2 regions of the Flexivirga sp. YIM B11880 genome follow, and region 1 is predicted to be linked to the other one. Evidence: riboswitches for the same ligand, from Rfam matches in the RefSeq annotation. Region 1 holds a riboswitch; the other holds the start of a gene.
What was found. A riboswitch is a leader RNA that binds a small molecule or an ion and turns the genes downstream of it on or off. The one in region 1 is predicted to bind S-adenosylmethionine.
Positions count from the first base shown of each region.

Region 2: linked by a shared signal. The riboswitch ahead of ACN8HC_RS00520 (MetQ/NlpA family ABC transporter substrate-binding protein) and the one ahead of ACN8HC_RS05370 (bifunctional o-acetylhomoserine/o-acetylserine sulfhydrylase) in region 1 are both predicted to bind S-adenosylmethionine.

Region 1 is NZ_JBMAMH010000002.1:182,833-191,826, forward strand. It holds gene ACN8HC_RS05355 (class I SAM-dependent methyltransferase) at 1-1,631, shown strand, start outside; gene ACN8HC_RS05360 (hypothetical protein) at 1,666-2,430, opposite strand; gene ACN8HC_RS05365 (ribbon-helix-helix domain-containing protein) at 2,427-2,591, opposite strand; SAM riboswitch class IV at 2,739-2,855, shown strand; gene ACN8HC_RS05370 (bifunctional o-acetylhomoserine/o-acetylserine sulfhydrylase) at 2,930-4,252, shown strand; gene ACN8HC_RS05375 (serine protein kinase RIO) at 4,514-5,386, shown strand; gene hrpA (ATP-dependent RNA helicase HrpA) at 5,431-8,994, shown strand, end outside.
Region 2 is NZ_JBMAMH010000001.1:109,283-118,276, reverse strand. It holds gene ACN8HC_RS00555 (HNH endonuclease signature motif containing protein) at 1-742, shown strand, start outside; gene ACN8HC_RS00550 (sigma-70 family RNA polymerase sigma factor) at 756-1,649, opposite strand; gene ACN8HC_RS00545 (carboxymuconolactone decarboxylase family protein) at 1,735-2,184, shown strand; gene ACN8HC_RS00540 (DNA polymerase IV) at 2,239-3,315, shown strand; gene ACN8HC_RS00535 (isocitrate lyase/PEP mutase family protein) at 3,337-4,134, shown strand; gene ACN8HC_RS00530 (methionine ABC transporter permease) at 4,139-4,801, opposite strand; gene ACN8HC_RS00525 (methionine ABC transporter ATP-binding protein) at 4,798-5,868, opposite strand; gene ACN8HC_RS00520 (MetQ/NlpA family ABC transporter substrate-binding protein) at 5,865-6,824, opposite strand; SAM riboswitch class IV at 6,915-7,052, opposite strand; gene ACN8HC_RS00515 (NADH-quinone oxidoreductase subunit A) at 7,218-7,679, shown strand; gene ACN8HC_RS00510 (NADH-quinone oxidoreductase subunit B) at 7,687-8,256, shown strand; gene ACN8HC_RS00505 (NADH-quinone oxidoreductase subunit C) at 8,253-8,792, shown strand; gene ACN8HC_RS00500 (complex I subunit 1/NuoH family protein) at 8,789-8,994, shown strand, end outside.

The DNA of each region.
Region 1 (8,994 bases):
CGACTCCCGTGACACTCCACGTCGGACCGATCCAGCTGTCCAGGACCTACCCGACCCCGGCCGGCTCCCTCGCCGGCATGCGCGTGACCAAGGAGGACGAGGCGGCGCCGTCGGCCCAGGCAGCGTCCACTCATCAGCGGTACGTCGGCGGCGGGGTCGCCGCCGGTCGAGCCGACGGCCGCCGCAATGTCCGCGAGGGGTTCGAGGCGCGAGCGTTCTCCTTCCAGGTCACGGAGATCTGGGCCTACCTGCGCAAGGGCGACCGGCTCGCGGTGCGGTATGCCGGGCAGCCGCTGCCCATCACCGGCCACGGCATGTTCCTGCGGGCGGCCAAGTCCGGCACATTCGACCTCGCCACGCTCCAGCAGCGGCTGGACGAGGGTTACATCCTGACGCAGACCGGCCGGATCCTGCTGTCCAAGCGGCTCGACGAGGAATGGCAGCGAAGGGTCGCCGGGCTCTATGCGCAGGTGCGGGACGTGGTCGGCGATCGCTTCGGGCACGACGTGTTCATCATCTACGGCACGCTGTTGGGATCGGTGCGCGAGGGCGGTTACATCGGGCACGACGCCGACTTCGACGCGGCATACATCTCCGAGCACCGGACCGGTCCGGAAGCGGCGGAGGAGCTCATCGCGATCGCCCTCGCACTGCTGGAAGCCGGCCTCGAGGTCGATATGCGGCAGCGGGTCTTGCACGTGCACGACCCGGAGGACCGCAACTATCGGATCGACTTGTTCCATCTCTACTTCGACCCGGAGGGCCGCCTGCGGTTCCCCTGGGGCGTGGCCGGCACCCGCGGCTACACCAGGGCCGACTACCAGGGCACCGAGCTGGTCGACTTCCCGGGTGGAAAGGTGTTGCGCCCCCGCAACCCCGAACCGCTGGTCGCTCACATCTACGGCGACGACTGGCGGCTGCCCAAACCGGGATTCCACTGGTCGCATGCGCGCACCGACGTCGCCGACGACGGTGTGCTGACGATCCCGCAGCGGGATCGCGTCTACTGGTCCAATTTCTATGCTCGACACAGCAATACCGAGGGCTCGACGTTCTTCGACGAGGTCAGCAAGCTGGACGGCCTGCCGGATGCGGTCTTGGACATCGGCTGCGGCGACGGCCGCGACTCGTGCGCCTTCGCGCTGACCGGCCGCAGCGTCCTCGGCATCGACCAGTCCGGCGTGGCCGTGGAGCGGGCGCAGCTGCGCGCCGAGCAGCTGGGCGTCGGTGAGCACGCCGAATTCGCGGTGTGCGACGTGTCCGACTCCGACGCGTTGGGGACGGCGCTGCGCAGTTTCCGGGACCGGCACGAGGACGGTGTGGTCTTCTACCTGCGGTTCTTCCTCCACTCGATCAAGGCGGACGTGCAGGAGGACCTTCTGTCGCACATTGCCTCCGTGGCTCGCGAAGGTGATCTCTTCGCCGCGGAGTTCCGCACCGACGAGGACGAGAAGCGCACGAAGACGTTCGGCAACCACTACCGGCGCTTCCAGAACGCCGCGGAGTTCCGCACCGCGCTCGAGGGCCGCTTCGGCTTCGACGTCGTGAGCGACCAGGAGTCGGACGGCCTCTCGCCGTACGGCGACGAGGATCCGGTGCTCTATCGCGTGGTCGCTCGCTACCGCGGCTGAGCTGTCGGGTTCTATGACGCCACGGCCGCTGTGTTCACTCCGAGGCGGCGTGCACCAGGATCTGCTGACCGTCGGGGTCGGTGATGGCCAGGTGATCGCCGAACTCCGACTCGTGCAACTCGGCACGCGCACCGGCGAACTGCGCGCGTTCGGCAATGTCGGCAAGGGGAGTGATCGTCTCGAACGACAACTGCACCGCGAACGGGCCTGGTATGACGGGCGGTTCGCCGCCACCGGTGTGGTGCAGGCCGACGGCGCCTCCGGCGCCGGGCAGCGCCAGCTGCGTGAAGTAGTCGCTCGCCTCGCCCACGACCGCGAAGCCGAGGGCTTCGAGCAGCCGTCGGTCCGGAGTCTGGTCGTCGACGAACCGGATCGGCGTCACCTGCAGATCGCCGATGCCCGGCTCGACCCCTGTGCTGGTGTAGCCGTAGAGGTCATCGGATCGACCGTTGATGATCAACTCGTCGTCACCGAGCGTGACCGTGATCGCGCGGCCGTAGGCCTCGTCGTACACCATCGACTCACCTGGACGACCTTCGGTGCCGAAGCCGCTCGCGGCGAGTTGCCTCGCGAGGGCGTCGAGGCCGGTCTCCTCGAAGGAGAGGGAGGTTGTGCCCGGCTGTGCGCCCGAGGCGGAGTCGGCAGCACTGTGCAGCGCGACGGTGCCGCTGCGCCCGCAGAGCACGACCCAGCCGCCTTTGTCGCTCGTGATGCTGACCGAAAGCCCCAGCCCGACAAGCAGATCCGACATTGCGTCGATGTTGTCGGTGAAGCGGATGGGTTGCACGAAGAGGGTCATTTCGCAGCTCCTTGGTCGAGGTAGTCACGCAGTGCCTGCTCGACGAGCGCCGAGAGGCTGAGGCCGTCGTCGATGGCGCGGTGCTTCACCGCACGGATCACCTCCGGGGGGAGATAGACGTTGAACTGGGCTTTGCCGCCCTCCTTGGAATTTGCTGGCATGCTAGCAATTTAAGAAGATAGCGCTCCGGCGTCAAGTGGCGCGCCCTCCGGAAGGCTGGATCGGCCGCGCCATACATAACACTCTGACGCGTCCACAGTTAGAGACGATTATGACTGCGGAAAGGGTGCGGGCTACGATCCCGACCAGGTCATGAGTGTCAGCGCCAAGCCCCGGCTCGCTGACCGGCAACCCTCCTCCGCGGTGGGGTGCCCCGGGTGAGGACCAGGCCGCCGGTGCAGATCGCCGGCTGGCAAGCGCGGGCATCACGAACGTGAGTCCCGCCGCCGAGGGCGGCGCCTGTCGCCTCCGGCGTTTCCTCGAGGCATGGAAGGTCACGATGAGCGACGCAACCCCCAACTGGTCCTTCGAGACGCGGCAGATCCACGCCGGCCAGACCGCCGACCCGGCCACCGGGTCGCTGGCACTGCCGATCTACCAGACCACGTCCTACCAGTTCAACGACACCGAGCACGCGGCAAACCTCTTCGGGCTCAAGGAATTCGGCAACATCTACACCCGGCTGATGAACCCGACGACCGACGTCGTCGAGCAGCGCATCGCCAGCCTGGAAGGCGGCGTCGGCGCGCTGCTGGTCGCCTCCGGTCAGGCCGCGGAGACCCTCGCCATCCTCAACATCGTCGAGGCCGGGGACCACATCGTCGCCAGCCCCAGCCTGTATGGCGGGACGTTCAACCTGCTGAAGCACACGCTGCCCAAGCTCGGCATCCGGACCACGTTCGTGGAGAACCGCACCGACGCGGAGAGCTGGGCGGCAGCGTTCCAGCCGAACACCAAGCTGGTGTTCGCCGAGACGGTGTCCAACCCGAAGTCGGAGATCCTGGACATCGAGCTGGTCGCCGGTGTCGCCCACGACCACGGTGTGCCGCTCGTCGTCGACAACACGATCGCCACGCCATACCTGCTGCGTCCGATCGAGCACGGCGCCGACATCGTGATCCATTCCGCCACCAAGTACCTCGGCGGCCACGGCACGTCCATCGGCGGCGTCATCGTCGACAGCGGCAACTTCGACTTCGGCGAGGACCCGGAGAAGTTCCCCGGATTCAACACGCCGGAGGAGGCCTACCACGGTCTGGTCTACGCGCGGGACCTCGGCGTCGGCAGCCCGCTCGGCGCGAACCTCGCGTTCATCCTGAAGGCCCGCGTGCAGCTGCTGCGCGACCTCGGCGCGGCGATCTCGCCGTTCAACGCGTTCCTCATCGAGCAGGGCATCGAGACGCTCAGCCTCCGGGTCGAGCGGCACGTCGCCAACGCCCGCAAGGTCGCCGAGTGGCTGCAGGAGCAGGACCAGGTCGAGTCGGTCCGCTGGGCGTCGCTGCCGGGCAACGAATACTACGAACTGGCCCAGAAATACACGCCGCTCGGCTCGGGAGCGGTGCTCGCGTTCGAGATCGCGGGTGGCGTCGAGGCGGGCAAGAAGTTCGTCGAGGCGCTCACGCTGCACTCGCACGTGGCCAACATCGGTGACGTGCGCTCGCTCGCGATCCACCCCGCCTCGACCACCCACTCGCAGGGTCCGGACGAGGACCGCCTCGCGGCCGGCGTGACGCCCGGCCTCGTGCGGCTCTCGGTGGGCATCGAGCACATCGACGACATCATCGCCGACCTCGAGCAGGGGCTGACCGCAGCCAAGAGCTGACCAACGACAAACCCGCCGTCCTGATTGAGCGGCAGGACAACGCATTGAGCGGCATACGGAATCAGCCCGATTCCGTATGCCGCTCAATGCGTCGGTATGCCGGTCGATCAGAAAACCAGTTGCCGACGCCGCCGCAGGACGGCGAGAGTGAGCACACCCGCGGCGACGACACCCGTCGCACCGATCGAGAGGAGGCCGTCATGGCAGAAGTCCGGGTCAGCATGCCCGTTTCCATGCACTTCCTCGATCGGAGCACTTCGTATGACGCAACACCCGGAGGCTGCGTCCTCCACTGACACGGCCGACGCGGCCGACCCGCGATTCACCTTCGACTACCAGGAGATCGGCGAGCTGGGCGACAACCAGCGCTGGTCGACCTGGGGCAGCTGCGAACCGCTCAGCCGCGGCCCGCAACCGTGGCCCGACTGGATCATCACCGACGACGCCGCCGTGGACACCGAGCTGGGCATTCTCAAGACCGGCAAGGAAGCCGACGTCTTCCTGCTGGAGCGGTCTGCGCCATTGGACGACCGCAGGGTCGTCCTGGCCGCCAAGCGCTATCGGGACGCCGCACATCGCACGTTCCACCGCAACACCACCTACACCGAGGGCCGCAGGCTGCCCAAGAAGGGCGGCCGGGAGGCCCGCGCGATGGCCAAGAGCACGTCCTTCGGCAAGTCGGTCGCGGCGAGCAGGTGGGCGCGGGCCGAGTGGGAGTCGCTGGTCCGCTTCACCCGAGCCGGACTGCCGGTGCCGTACCCGGTACAGATCGACGGCACCGAGCTGCTCATGGAGCTCGTCGTCGACCACGAAGGCTCACCGGCACCGCGCCTGGCGGCGACTCGTCCTGAACGGAACCTGTTGGAAATCCTCTGGACCCAGCTGTATGACGCCATCAGTGGGCTTGCCTCGATCGGCTGTGTGCACGGAGACCTGTCGGCATACAACCTGCTCGTCGCGGGGGAGCGGCTGGTGCTGATCGACCTGCCGCAGACCGTCGACCTGTTCGGCAACCCCCACGGCATGGAGCTGCTGCAGCGCGACTGTGTCAACGTGGCCGCCTGGTTCCGGGCCCGCGGACTCGACGTCGACGGCGAGGAACTGTTCGGTGAGGTGGTTGCCCGCGCCGTCTGACCGACGGCAAATCGATGCGACGGATGCCGCCGGCGTTTGCGACAATGGGGTCGATCACCATGACCTCACCTGACCCCGCCGCGCCCGCTCGCCGTCGGTCTCGCGGCCCCCGAGGGCGCGGCCGTGGCCCTCAGGGCAAGGGCCGGCCGCCTCGCGAGACTTCGGAGCAGCGCGCCGCGCGGCGCGAACACCGTCGCGCGCTCGTGCCGGCAATCAGTTATCCGCAGCAGCTGCCGGTCAGCGCCGCGAGGGACGAGATCGCCGAGGCCATCCGCGACCACCAGGTGGTGGTGATCGCGGGCGAGACCGGCTCCGGCAAGACCACCCAGTTGCCGAAGATCTGCCTCGAACTCGGCCGGGGGCTGGACGGGATGATCGGCCACACCCAGCCCCGCCGCATCGCCGCGCGCTCGGTGGCCGAGCGGATCGCCGAGGAGCTGGACGTCACGCTCGGCGAAACCGTCGGCTATCAGGTCAGATTCGCCGATCACACGACCAAGGACTCGCTGGTCAAGGTGATGACCGACGGCGTGCTGCTCTCGGAGCTGCAGCACGACCGGGACCTGCGCCGCTACGACACACTGATCATCGACGAGGCGCACGAGCGGTCGCTCAACATCGACTTCATCCTGGGCTACCTGCGGCAGCTGCTGCCGCGCCGCCCGGATCTGAAGGTCGTCATCACCTCGGCCACCATCGACCCGCAGCGGTTCGCCGACCACTTCAGCATCGAGGGGCAGCCGCCGGTCCCGGTGATCGAGGTGTCCGGGCGCACCTACCCGGTGGAGGTGCGCTACCGCCCGCTGGTGCGGGTGGTCGAGACTCTGACGAAGGGCGCAGCGGAGGTTGGGGGCGAGCTTGCGAGCACCCGGCCGAAGCGGAGTTCGAGGAAGAGCGACGAAGAACTCCGTGAGCAGGAAATCGACATCGACCAGGTCACCGGCATCGCCGACGCCGTCACCGAACTCTGGACCGAGGCGCGCGGTGATGGAGGGCCGCAGGACGTGCTGGTCTTCTGCTCCGGCGAGCGCGAGATTCGCGACGCCGGGGACGCCTTGACCGCGCTCGAGCTGCCGTCGACCGAGATCCTGCCGCTCTACGCACGCCTGTCGACCGCCGAGCAGCACCGGGTCTTCAACCGGTCGACGAAGCGGCGGATCATCTTGGCCACCAACGTCGCCGAGACCTCGCTCACCGTGCCGGGCATCCGGTATGTCGTGGACACGGGCACCGCCCGCATCTCCCGCTACAGCCAGCGCACCAAGGTGCAACGCCTACCGATCGAGCCGATCTCGAAGGCGTCGGCGCGGCAGCGGTCCGGCCGGTGCGGGCGCGTCGCCGACGGTGTGTGCATCCGGCTCTACTCGGAGGCGGACTTCGACGCGCGCCCGGACTTCACCGAGCCGGAGATCCTGCGCACCAACCTCGCGTCGGTCATCCTGCAGATGACGTCCCTCGGCCTGGGCGACGTGTCCCGCTTCCCGTTCGTCGAACCGCCCGACCCGCGGCAGGTCACCGACGGCGTCCGGCTGCTGCAGGAGCTCGGCGCCGTCGAGGAGAGAGCGACGCAGCAGCGCCGGAGCCTCACGAGCATCGGCCGCACCCTCGCCGCCCTGCCGGTCGACCCGCGGATGGCCCGCATGCTGGTCGCCGCAGCGGAGAACGGCTCACTGCGCGAAGTGCTCGTCATCGTGGCCGCGCTGTCCATCCAGGACGTGCGCGAGCGTCCGGCCGAGGCCCAGGCGCAAGCCGATCAGTCCCACGCCCGGTTCAAGCACGAGACCAGCGACTTCCTCAGCCTGCTCAACCTGTGGCGCTATCTCAAGGAGCAGCGGAAGTCGTTGTCGTCCAGCGCCTTCCGCCGGATGTGCAAGCGCGAATACCTGCACTACCTGCGCATCCGCGAGTGGCAGGACCTGCACGCCCAGTTGAAGCAGATCGCCAAGCGCCAAGGGCTGACGCCCAGCGACAACCCGGCCGGAGAGGACGCCATACATCAGGCACTGCTGGCCGGGTTGCTGTCGCAGATCGGGTTGCGCGACCCGGACAAACGCGACTACCAGGGTTCGCGCGGCGCCCGGTTCTCGATCCAGCCCGGCTCCACGCTCTTCCGGCGACAGCCCGACTACGTGATGTCGGCCGAACTCGTCGAAACCAGCCGCCTGTGGGCCCGCACCAACGCCCGCATCGACCCGGCCTGGGCCGAACGGCTCGGCGCGCACTTGGTGAAACGCCAGTATTCCGAACCGCATTGGTCTCGCAAGCGGGGCGCGGTGATGGCCGCCGAGCGGGTGACGCTGTATGGCGTGCCGCTCGTCGCCGGCCGGCAGGTCTCCTACGGCAAGGTCGATCCGGAGCTCAGCCGGGAGCTGTTCATCCGCAACGCGCTGGTCGAGGGCGACTGGGAGACCCGGCACGCGTTCTTCCGTGACAACCGCCAACTGGTTGCGCGGATCGCCGACCTGGAGGCCCGCGCGCGGCGGCGCGACCTGCTCGTCGGAGATGACGAACTCTTCGACTTCTACGATGCCCGCATCCCCGAATCCGTGGTCTCGGCAGCCCATTTCGACACCTGGTGGAAGGTGGAGCGGCGGACGAACCCACAGCTGCTCACTCTCACCGAGGACATCCTGCTGCGCGAGGACGCCGACTCCGTCCAGGCGAGCGACTACCCCAAGACGTGGCGACAGGGCGACCTGAAGCTGCGGCTCACCTACCAGTTCGAGCCGGGAGCCGACGCCGACGGCGTGACCGTGCACCTGCCGCTCGACCAGCTCAACCAGGTCACCGAAGACGGTTTCGACTGGCTGGTGCCCGGCATGCGCGAGGAGCTGGTGACCGCATTGATCCGGTCACTGCCCAAGGCGACCCGCCGCAATTTCGTGCCCGCTCCGGACCACGCCCGCCGGGTACTTCCGCACCTCGACCCCGACCGCGGATCCATCACCGACGAACTCGGCGAGGCGCTCCGCGCAGCGACCGGTGTCGCCGTTCCGCCGCGGGAGTGGGACTGGTCCCGAGTGCCTGACCATCTGCGAATCACCTTCCGGGTCGAGGACTCTCGCGGTCGAAAGCTCGACGAGGGCAAGGACCTGGAAGCGCTCCAGCAGCAGCTGGCCGGCAAGGTCCGCGGGGCGGTGTCCCGGGCGGCCGCGGACATCGAGCGCAGCGGGCTCACCACCTGGGGCGACCTGGACAAGCTTCCCGCGACGTACGAGCAACGGCACGGCGGGCGAACCATCCAGGGCTTCCCCGCACTGGTCGACCACGGCGACACCGTCTCCCTCGAGGTGCTGCCGACCGCGTCCGAGCAGGCACACGCCACGAAGGCGGGAATCCGGCGGCTGATCCTGCTCGGTGTGGACGTGCCGTGGAAGCGGATCGAGGGCCTGTTCACCACCCGTCAGCGGCTGGCGCTGGGCAACAATCCGCACGGCACCATGCGGGCCCTCATGGACGACGTCCTCGCGGCAGCCGTCGACGACATCGTGGCGCGGGATCTGCCGGACGGCACGGTGCGCGACGCAGCGCAGTTCGAGGAAGCGCTTCGCGCGGTGCGCCAGCAGGTCGCGCCACGGGTGGTCGCCGTCGTCGAGGCGCTGGCACCG
Region 2 (8,994 bases), on a different contig from region 1:
CTCCGATCGACCCGCGGCGCCGTCGTTCGTTGAGCCCCAGCTGGAGCAATGGCTCGCGCTGGCTGTGTCCGAAGGCATGGACATGCTGACCACCCTCGACACCCCCACATCCCAAGTCATCGTGCGCACCCCGTGCGACGCGGCGACCCTGATCCGGAGCAAGCTGGGCACGCGATGTGCTCCGCGAATCGAGGTGGACCTCCACCCGCCGGCCTCGACAAGTTCGCAACGCTGGGACCCCGGACCGATCACCACGTCAACCAAGCGGCGACGCGGGCGGTCTCGACCGACTGGTTCCGAGACCGCGTCGCCGACCCAGGTTTACCGCATCGGCGACGTGGTCGTCGAAGGATTGGGCGTCATACCCGCTGCCGTGCTGACCGAGTTGTGCCAAACGCTCGGCGTCGGCCTGACTCGAGCCTTGGTGGACCCGGCGACCGGGACCACCGTCGAGACGGCCGATGTCACTTACCGGCCCGGCGCTCGCCTCCGGCGATTCGTCATGGCTCGCGACCAGCATTGTCGCTTCCCCGGTTGCACCCGGCCGGCGCGGCTCGACGACATCGATCACGTCGATCGCTGGCCGGACGGACCGACCGCCGCGTCGAACCTGCAATGTCTCTGCCGGCATCACCATCGGGCCAAACACGAAGGGGGCTGGACCGTTTCGATGACAGCCGACGGCGTGTGCACCTGGACCAGCCCCTCCGCCCGCACCTACCTGACCTGGCCCGGCGACTGACACCCGCCACGGGTCACGCGGCGCCGAGCACCTCGATCTCCATTCCGGCGATCGTGTCCTGGTCGGCGCACACGTCGATCCGCACGATGCGCCCGCCTTGCACCCGAGCCGCGATCACGGACAGGACGCGGCCACCGGGCGCGAACACCGCACCGACCACGCCGTCGATGATCGCCAGCGAAGCCTGGCGTGCCCGTCCTTGAAAGGCCGCCGCGATCGCCTCGGCGCCCCGCAGCCGGTGGTCGATCTCCGGAGCGCCGCCTCCGGCCAGCGCGGCCGCAGCGACCGCGACTCGGTCGGCCCGCAGCTCGATGTCGGGGTCGAGGACCTCCAGCAGCCCGGCGAGGTCACCCGCGCGCGACGCACGGAGAAACGCCGACACGGCGGTCCGTTGCTCCGCCCGGGCGCTCGGCAGGTCCGCGGTGCGCAGCCGGCGGCGTGCCCGCGATGCCAGCTGGCGCGTCGCCTCCGGCGACCGCTCGATGACCGCCGCGATCTGGTCGAACGGCACCTCGAAGAGATCGTGCAGCACGAAGCACAGGCGCTCGGCCGGACCGAGCCTGTCCAGCACGACCAGCAACGCGTCACCGACCGAATCGCGCTGCACGGCGTAGGCTTCCGGTTCGTCCGAACTCTCCGACTGCAGAGTGTCGTCTTCGGCGTCGAGCATTTCCTCCGCGCGGCTGCGGCGTGCCCGCAGCATGTCGAGGCAGACCCGGGACACGACAGTGGTCAGCCAGCCGCTCAGATTGTCGATCGACGTCCGGTCGGTCCGATGCAGCCGGAACCACGCTTCCTGGACCGCGTCGTCGGCGTCGCCATACGTCCCCAGAATGCGGTAGGCGACGGCCCGCAACCGCGTCCGCTGGGCATCGAAGTCGCGCGCCAGCAATTCGTCGTCGCTCACCTGTCACATTCTCCTGCCGTCATACGTCACCTGCGATGACACATCAATCAAGCACTGAAGGAGCCAACCGAACATGGAACCCCGTATGACGAACCCCGCCGGCCTGCTCGACCAGTCCGCCACCAAGGGAATCTTCGCTGTCGTCAACGCCGTCCACGGACAAGGCGTTCCCGAGGCGACGCTCGAACTCGTGCATCTGCGGGTCAGCCAGATCAACGGCTGCTCCTGGTGCCTGAACTACGGGCTGCAGAACGCCAAGAAGGCGGGCGAGAGCGACGAGCGCCTGATCACCCTCGCCGGATGGCGGGACGCGCCGTACTTCACCGACGACGAGCGGGCCGCGTTGCTGCTCGCCGAGCACATGACCCGCCTCGCGGACAGCCTGGACCCGGTGCCGGACGCCGTGTGGGACGAGGTCGCCGACCGGTATGACGAGAAGGCGCTCGCGGCCCTGGTCCTCTGGATCGCGACGACCAACCTCTTCAACCGGATCAACGTGACCACTCGGCAGGTGGCCGGCACGGGCGCCTTCTGATTCGTGACACTCATTCGCCGGTAGGGCACCCTGGTCCCCAGCGAGGTGACACGTATGACGGCCTGGGTCCTGCACGTCGACATGGACCAGTTCCTCGCTGCCGTCGAGATCCAGCGTCATCCGGAGTTGGCCGGCAAACCGGTGGTGGTCGGCGGTCGTGGTGATCCGACCGAGCGGGCCGTGGTGTCGACCGCGTCGTATGAAGCGCGCGCGTTCGGCATCCGGTCCGGCATGCCGCTCAAGATCGCCGTCAAACGATGCCCTGACGCCATCTTCCTGCCGGTGGACTTCCCTGTCTACGAGGCAGTTTCGGCAACCGTCATGCAGGCCCTACGCGACATCCCGGGGACCGTCGTCGAGGTGCTCGGCTGGGATGAGGCCTTCGTCGGCCTCGTCGCAGACGATCCGGTCGCGGCGGCACGGGCCGTCCAGGATTCCGTGCGCACTGCGACCGGCCTCGACTGCAGTGTCGGCATCGGTGACACCAAGATCCGCGCCAAGGCCGCGACCGATCTCGGCAAACCGCACGGCATCTTCCTGCTGACGCGCGACAACTGGCGACCGGTCATGGGCGACCGTCCGGTCAAGGCGCTGTGGGGCGTCGGCGGCCAGACGTCGAAACGGTTGGAAAAGCTCGGAATCCGGACGGTCAACGACCTGGCCGATGCGGACGACGAAGTGCTCGCCGCCGAGTTCGGACCCAACACCGGGCCGCACATCGGCAGGCTGGGGCGAGGAGCCGGCAGCGCCGTGGTCGACGACACGCCCTGGATGGCACGCGCCCACGGCCGCGAAACCACCTATCAACAGGACCTGCTGACACAGGACGAGATCCGCGTGGCGCTGTTCGAGCTCGCCACGCAGGTGGAGTCCGACATACGCGCGGAAGGACGCGCCTGTCAACGAGTACACCTGAAGATCCGGTTCGCACCGTTCTTCACGCTCACCCGGGTGCGGAAGCTGCCCGAGCCGACGTTCGCCGCGGACGTCATCGCCGACACGGCATTCGCTCTCTACGCAAGGCTTTCCGACGAACGGCCGGTCCGGTTGCTCGGCGTCCGTGCCGAGATGGTGCCACCGCCCGGAGGGTATGACGCGCCGCGCACCCACGGCCGTCGCGGTGGCCCATGACGAGGGTCTACCGTCGGTGAGATGACCCCGAACGAACGCGCCGCGACCTTCCACGCCCTGCACGACGATCTCCTCGTCCTGCCGAACTGCTGGGACGCGGCGTCGGCGCGGATCATTCAGGAGGCCGGTGCACCAGCCCTTGCGACATCGAGCGCGGCGGTCGCCTGGTCTCTCGGTACGCAGGACGGCAACGTCCTCGACCGCGACCTGATGCTCCAGCACCTGAGCCGGATCTGTTCCGTCGCAAGCGCTCCCGTGTCCTGCGACATCGAGGGCGGCTTCGGGGACAGTGCGGCGGATCTTGCCGAGACCACCCGGCTCGTCATCGGAGCCGGAGCGGTCGGGGTCAACCTCGAGGACGCGTTCGACCGCACGCTGCGCCCAATCGACGAAGCGGCCGACCGGGTGCGCGTGGTGCGCGAGGCGGCGGACGCGGCCGGCGTCGAGCTCTACCTCAACGCCCGGACGGACGGCTACCTGGTAGGCGCAGCGGACTTCGACGACACCGTTGCACGTGCATCCGCATACCTCGACGCGGGCGCAAGCGGCATCTTCGTGCCGGGTGTCACCGACCTGGACATCCTGTCCCGCCTGACCGCCTCCATCGACGCTCCGGTCAATGTCCTGACCGGACCTTCCGCGCCGAGCGTCCCCGAGTTGAAGGCCGCCGGGGTGCGCCGCGTGTCCGCCGGATCGTCACTGGCGGCAGCAGTGTTCGGACACCTCGAGCGGGCTGCGCACGAGCTGCTCGAGCACGGCACCTATCGCGAGCTCGCCGGCGGACGGAGCCATGACTCGCTGAACGCGCTCTTCGGCTGAGGGGTTACCGCCGGAGCGCCTTGCGCGCCAACGCGTTCCCGCCGAACTGCGCGAGTTGCACCAGCACGATGATCACCGCCACGGCGATCCAGGTCACCGCCCAGTCGAACCGGTGATAGCCGTAGGTGATCGCGAAGTCACCGAGGCCGCCGCCACCGACCGCACCGGCGATCGCGGTCATGTCGACCACAGCGACGAAGACGAACGTGTAGCCCAGGATCAGCGGGCCGAGCGCTTCCGGCACCAGCACGGTCTGCACGATCCGCCACGGGCCGGCACCCATCGCCTCCGCTGCCTCGACGACCCCGGGATCCACTGACACCAGCGACTGCTCGACGATGCGCGAGACCCCGAACGTCGCCGCGATGACCAGCGGGAAGAGCACCGCCGTGGTCCCGATGGTGGATCCCATCGTCCGCAAGGTCAGGGGAGCGATCGCGGTCACGAAGATGATGAACGGGATCGGCCGCACGATGTTGACCGCCACGTTGAGCACCGCATTGACCGGGCGATTCGTGAGCAAGCCGCCGGTGCGCGTCGTGAACAACGCGACGCCGAGGATCAGCCCGATCAGCCCGCCGAGCAGGATCGTGACGACCGCCATCAGCAGCGTCTGCCCGATCGCCGTCTCGAAGGTCGGCCACAGCGTCGACCAGTCGGTGGTCATCGCGGTTGTCCTTCCACCGCGCCCGCTGCGTGCAGGGCCGAGATCGTCGCCTGCACACCCGCTTCCGGGCCGCTCAGCGCGAGCGTGAACGAGGCGAGCGACTCGTGCTTGAGATCGGTGATCCCGCCATACAGGATCTCGAAGTCGACACCGTGCTCCCGCGCGGCCGAGCTGAGAACCCGGCCCAGCACCCGATCGCCGTCAGCGGACACCGTGACGAGGGTGTCAGAGTGCTCCGCGCGCAGCCGCTCCAGCTGTATGGCGTCAGGGCGGTTCCCCACCGCAGCCGCGACGAACCGCTGCGTCGTCTCCGCCGTCGGTGAGCCGAGAACCTCTCGCACCGTGCCGGTTTCGACAATCCGGCCCGAGTCCAGGACCGCCACGCGGTCGGCAATTGCGCGGACGACGTCCATCTCGTGGGTGATGACCACGATGGTGATCCCGAGTTCCTCGTTGACCCGTCGCAAGAGCGCGAGCACCTCCCGGGTCGTCTCCGGGTCGAGCGCGGAGGTGGACTCATCGGCGAGCAGCAGATCCGGTTGCGTCGCCAGCGCCCGGGCGATACCGACTCGTTGCTGCTGGCCGCCGGACAATTCCTCGGGGTGAGCCCACGCTTTGTCGAGCAGGCCGACGAAGGAAAGCAGTTCGGCGACTCGCCGCTCCTGCTCGGCACGGCCGAGTCCGGCGAGCTGCAGCGGGTAGGCGACGTTGCCGAAGACCGTCCGCGACCGCATCAGGTTGAACCGCTGGAAGACCATGCCGATGCGTTGCCGCACCGCCCGCAGCGCTTTCCCGCGCAGCCTGGTGATGTCGACCCCGTCGACGATCACGGTGCCGGAGGTGGCCCGTTCCAGCCCGTTGATCAGCCTCACGAGAATGCTCTTGCCCGCCCCGGAGTAGCCGATGACCGCGAAGATCTCCCCCCGCCGGATCTCCAGGTCGACGTCCGTCAGCGCGTGGTGCTGGTCGTCGCGGCGGCCGAAGGTCTTCGACACCGACTGCAGACGGACCAACGGCGCTGCCGAATCAGGCTCGGAGTCAACGGTTCTCGACACGACCTCGGTCATTGCGTGCTCACGGTCTTTTGCAGGCCGGACAGGATCTGCTGCAGCTGGGCCGCTGACTTCTTCACCGGGACGCTGGTCCCCTTCGACTCGGCGACGACCAGCTTCTGCACGCGCGGGTCCTGGTAGAGCTTGACGACCTCGGCGTACGTCGGGTTGTTCTTGTCCGCAGCTCGGGCCACGATGACGTTGATGTAGGGCTCGGCCGTCGCCGACCGCGGGTTGTCCGAGTAGAGCGCCTTGGTCGGGTCGAGATGACCGTCGAGCGCGAAGTTGTTGTTGACGACCGCGCCGGCGGTGGAGGACAGCGACGTCACCGTCTGCGCCGCGTCGACGGGCGTCACCGTGACCTTTGACCGGCTCCGGACGATGTCCGCCGGAGTGGCCAGGATGTTGCCCCCGTTCTTCAGCGTCACCAGGCCGGCCGCCTGCAGCACGAGCAGCGCACGCGCCTGGTTCGTCGGATCATTCGGTATGGCGATGGTGCCGCCCGCCGGGATCTGTTGCAGTTTCTTGTATTTCGACGAGTAGAGGCTGAGCGGCACGACATACGTCGACCCGATCGGCGTCAGGTTCTGGTGCGCCTGCTCGTTGTAGCTCGCGAGGAAGACCAGGTGCTGGAAGAGGTTGAGATCCAGCTGGCCCTGGGCGACAGCAGGATTCGCCTGTGTGTAGTCCTGGAAGTTGACGGTCTGCAGGTTGATGCCGTGCTGCCGGGCGAGCTTCTTGAAGACCGGCCAATAGCCCTGGTCGGCGTCGGTGACGCCGATCTTCACGATGGTCAGGTGCTGCCCAGGTGCAGCGTCGCCACTCGCAGTGGCCCGGCCGGTGGCGAAGCCGGCACCACCGCCCACGACGAAGGCGATGACGGCGGCGCCGATCACCACTCCGCGGCGGGAGGTGCGCCTCGGCGGCAGGGAAGGAATGGTCGTCGGGGCGTCGGAGGTGTCGTCGGACATGGTTTCCTCAGGGTCGCTGGCAATTGGAAGGCGCCCGGCCGTGCTCGAACCGTGCGACGCGTCGTGCCGCATCGCCCGGTGATGTGGGAACTGCCGTGCTTGCCGCGCCGACCGATCCGGCATACGCCGAACCAGCCTGTGCGGCCTAGTCATTCACCTGGGGCACCCCGCCACGTGCGTGAGGGTTGCCGTCCAGCAAGCCAGGGCTTGACGCTGGAACTCGTGACTGGTGCAACCATAAGTACGAGTTACCGGAATAGTCAAAATGAACAGCAATTCTTCACGTTCGTGAGGTGGATCACACGCCGCGCTCGCCGCCGAGCGGTCGCCCCGAAGCGTCCACTCTGGGAGCGCCTCGCCCACCCGGAGGCGTCCGCTCGTTAGGCTGCCCGGGTGTCCTCGGGAGTGACCGGTTACGTGGTGCTGCTCGGCGTCGGTGTCGCCGGAGCGGTGCTGTTCGTCGCTGCCATGATCGCCCGGCGGCTGCTGGCACCGCGAGCACCCGGCCTGGCCAAGCTGACGACCTACGAGTCCGGCGTGGACCCGGTTGCGGGCGGGTGGGCGCAGACACACTTCCGCTACATCACCTATGCCTTCCTGTATGTCGTCTTCGCCGTCGACGCCGTCTACCTCTTCCCCTGGGCGCTGGTGCTGCGTGACCATCACCTCGGCATCGCCAGCCTGGTGGAGATGGGCATCTTCATCGCGGTCGTGCTCGTCGGCCTGCTGCACGCCGCCCGCCGCCGCCTGCTGACCTGGGCGGACGAAGCGGACACGGGGACCTCGAGACGCTCCTTCGTCGCTCCTCGGCCACCGCGGAGCGTGTCCGGGAAGGAGTTGACCGGTGACCACTGACCTGCCCATGCCCCGCGTCGGCGCGGGGCAAGAAGTCGCCCCGAAGCCCATGCGGGTGGTGCTCAACTGGGGCCGCCGCTACTCCCTCTGGGTGTTCAACTTCGGATTGGCTTGCTGCGCCATCGAATTCATCGCAGCATCGATGGCACGGCACGACTTCATCCGGCTGGGCGTCATACCGTTCGCACCCGGCCCGCGGCAGGCCGACCTGATGGTCGTCTCGGGCACGGTCACCGACAAGATGGCCCCCGCGGTCCGCCGGCTCTACGACCAGATGCCCGAACCCAAATACGTCATCAGCTTCGGTGCGTGCAGCAACTCCGGCGGCCCCTACTGGGACTCCTACTGCGTCACGAAGGGCGTCGACCAGCTGATCCCGGTCGACGTCTACGTGCCGGGCTGCCCGCCGCGTCCCGAGGCGCTGCTGCAGGGCATCCGCGTCCTGCAGGAGCAGATCGCCGAGGAGAAGCTGCACACCAAGGGCCTGCGCGCCAAGCTCAGCGGCTACGCAGGCCGCAAGGTCACCGCCGGCGAAGTGAGCCGCCCGCTCGTGGCACCGCCGGGGGAGTCCGCGTGAGCGTCGAACCCTACGAAGTCCCTCGCGTCTCCTGCCCGCCCGGCGAATGGATCGTCACGCTCGAGCAGCAACGCGACGAAGGTTTCACCTTCTTCGACTTTCTCACCGCCGTCGATCAAACCGACGTCGACGAAGACCCCGGCTTGGACGTCGTCGTGCACCTGTATGACGTGACGCCCGGCGCACTGCGCGAAATCCTCGTGCAGACCCGCATCGCGGACGGCGCGAGCCTGCCGAGCTGCACGGTGCTGTGGCACGGCGCGGCGTGGCACGAACGGGAAACGTTCGAAATGTTCGGCATCCACTTCGACGACTTCACCGAGACGGGCAACGGCAAGCTGCGAAAGCTGTTGCTGCCGGACGGTTTCGACGGCAACCCGCTGCGCAAGTCGTTCGTTCTCGCGGCACGCGCGAGCAAGCCGTGGCCGGGCGCCAAGGAGCCCGGCGGTGGCGGCACCGACGGCAAACCGGCCCGCGCGCCCCGCCGCCGGTTGCAGCCGCCGGGCGTGCCCGACGAATCCTGGGGTCCCCGATGAATGACTTCGTCGAAGTCGTCGTACGGTCCGTCTGTGTGCTCGCCGCGTTCCTGGTGTTGCCGCTCCTCGTGGGGCAGACCGAGCACAAGGTGATGGCCCACATGCAGGGACGGCTCGGGCCGATGGAGGCCGGCGGTTTCCACGGCTGGGCCCAGCTCATCGCCGACGGCGTGAAGTTCGCTCAGAAGGAAGACGTCGTCCC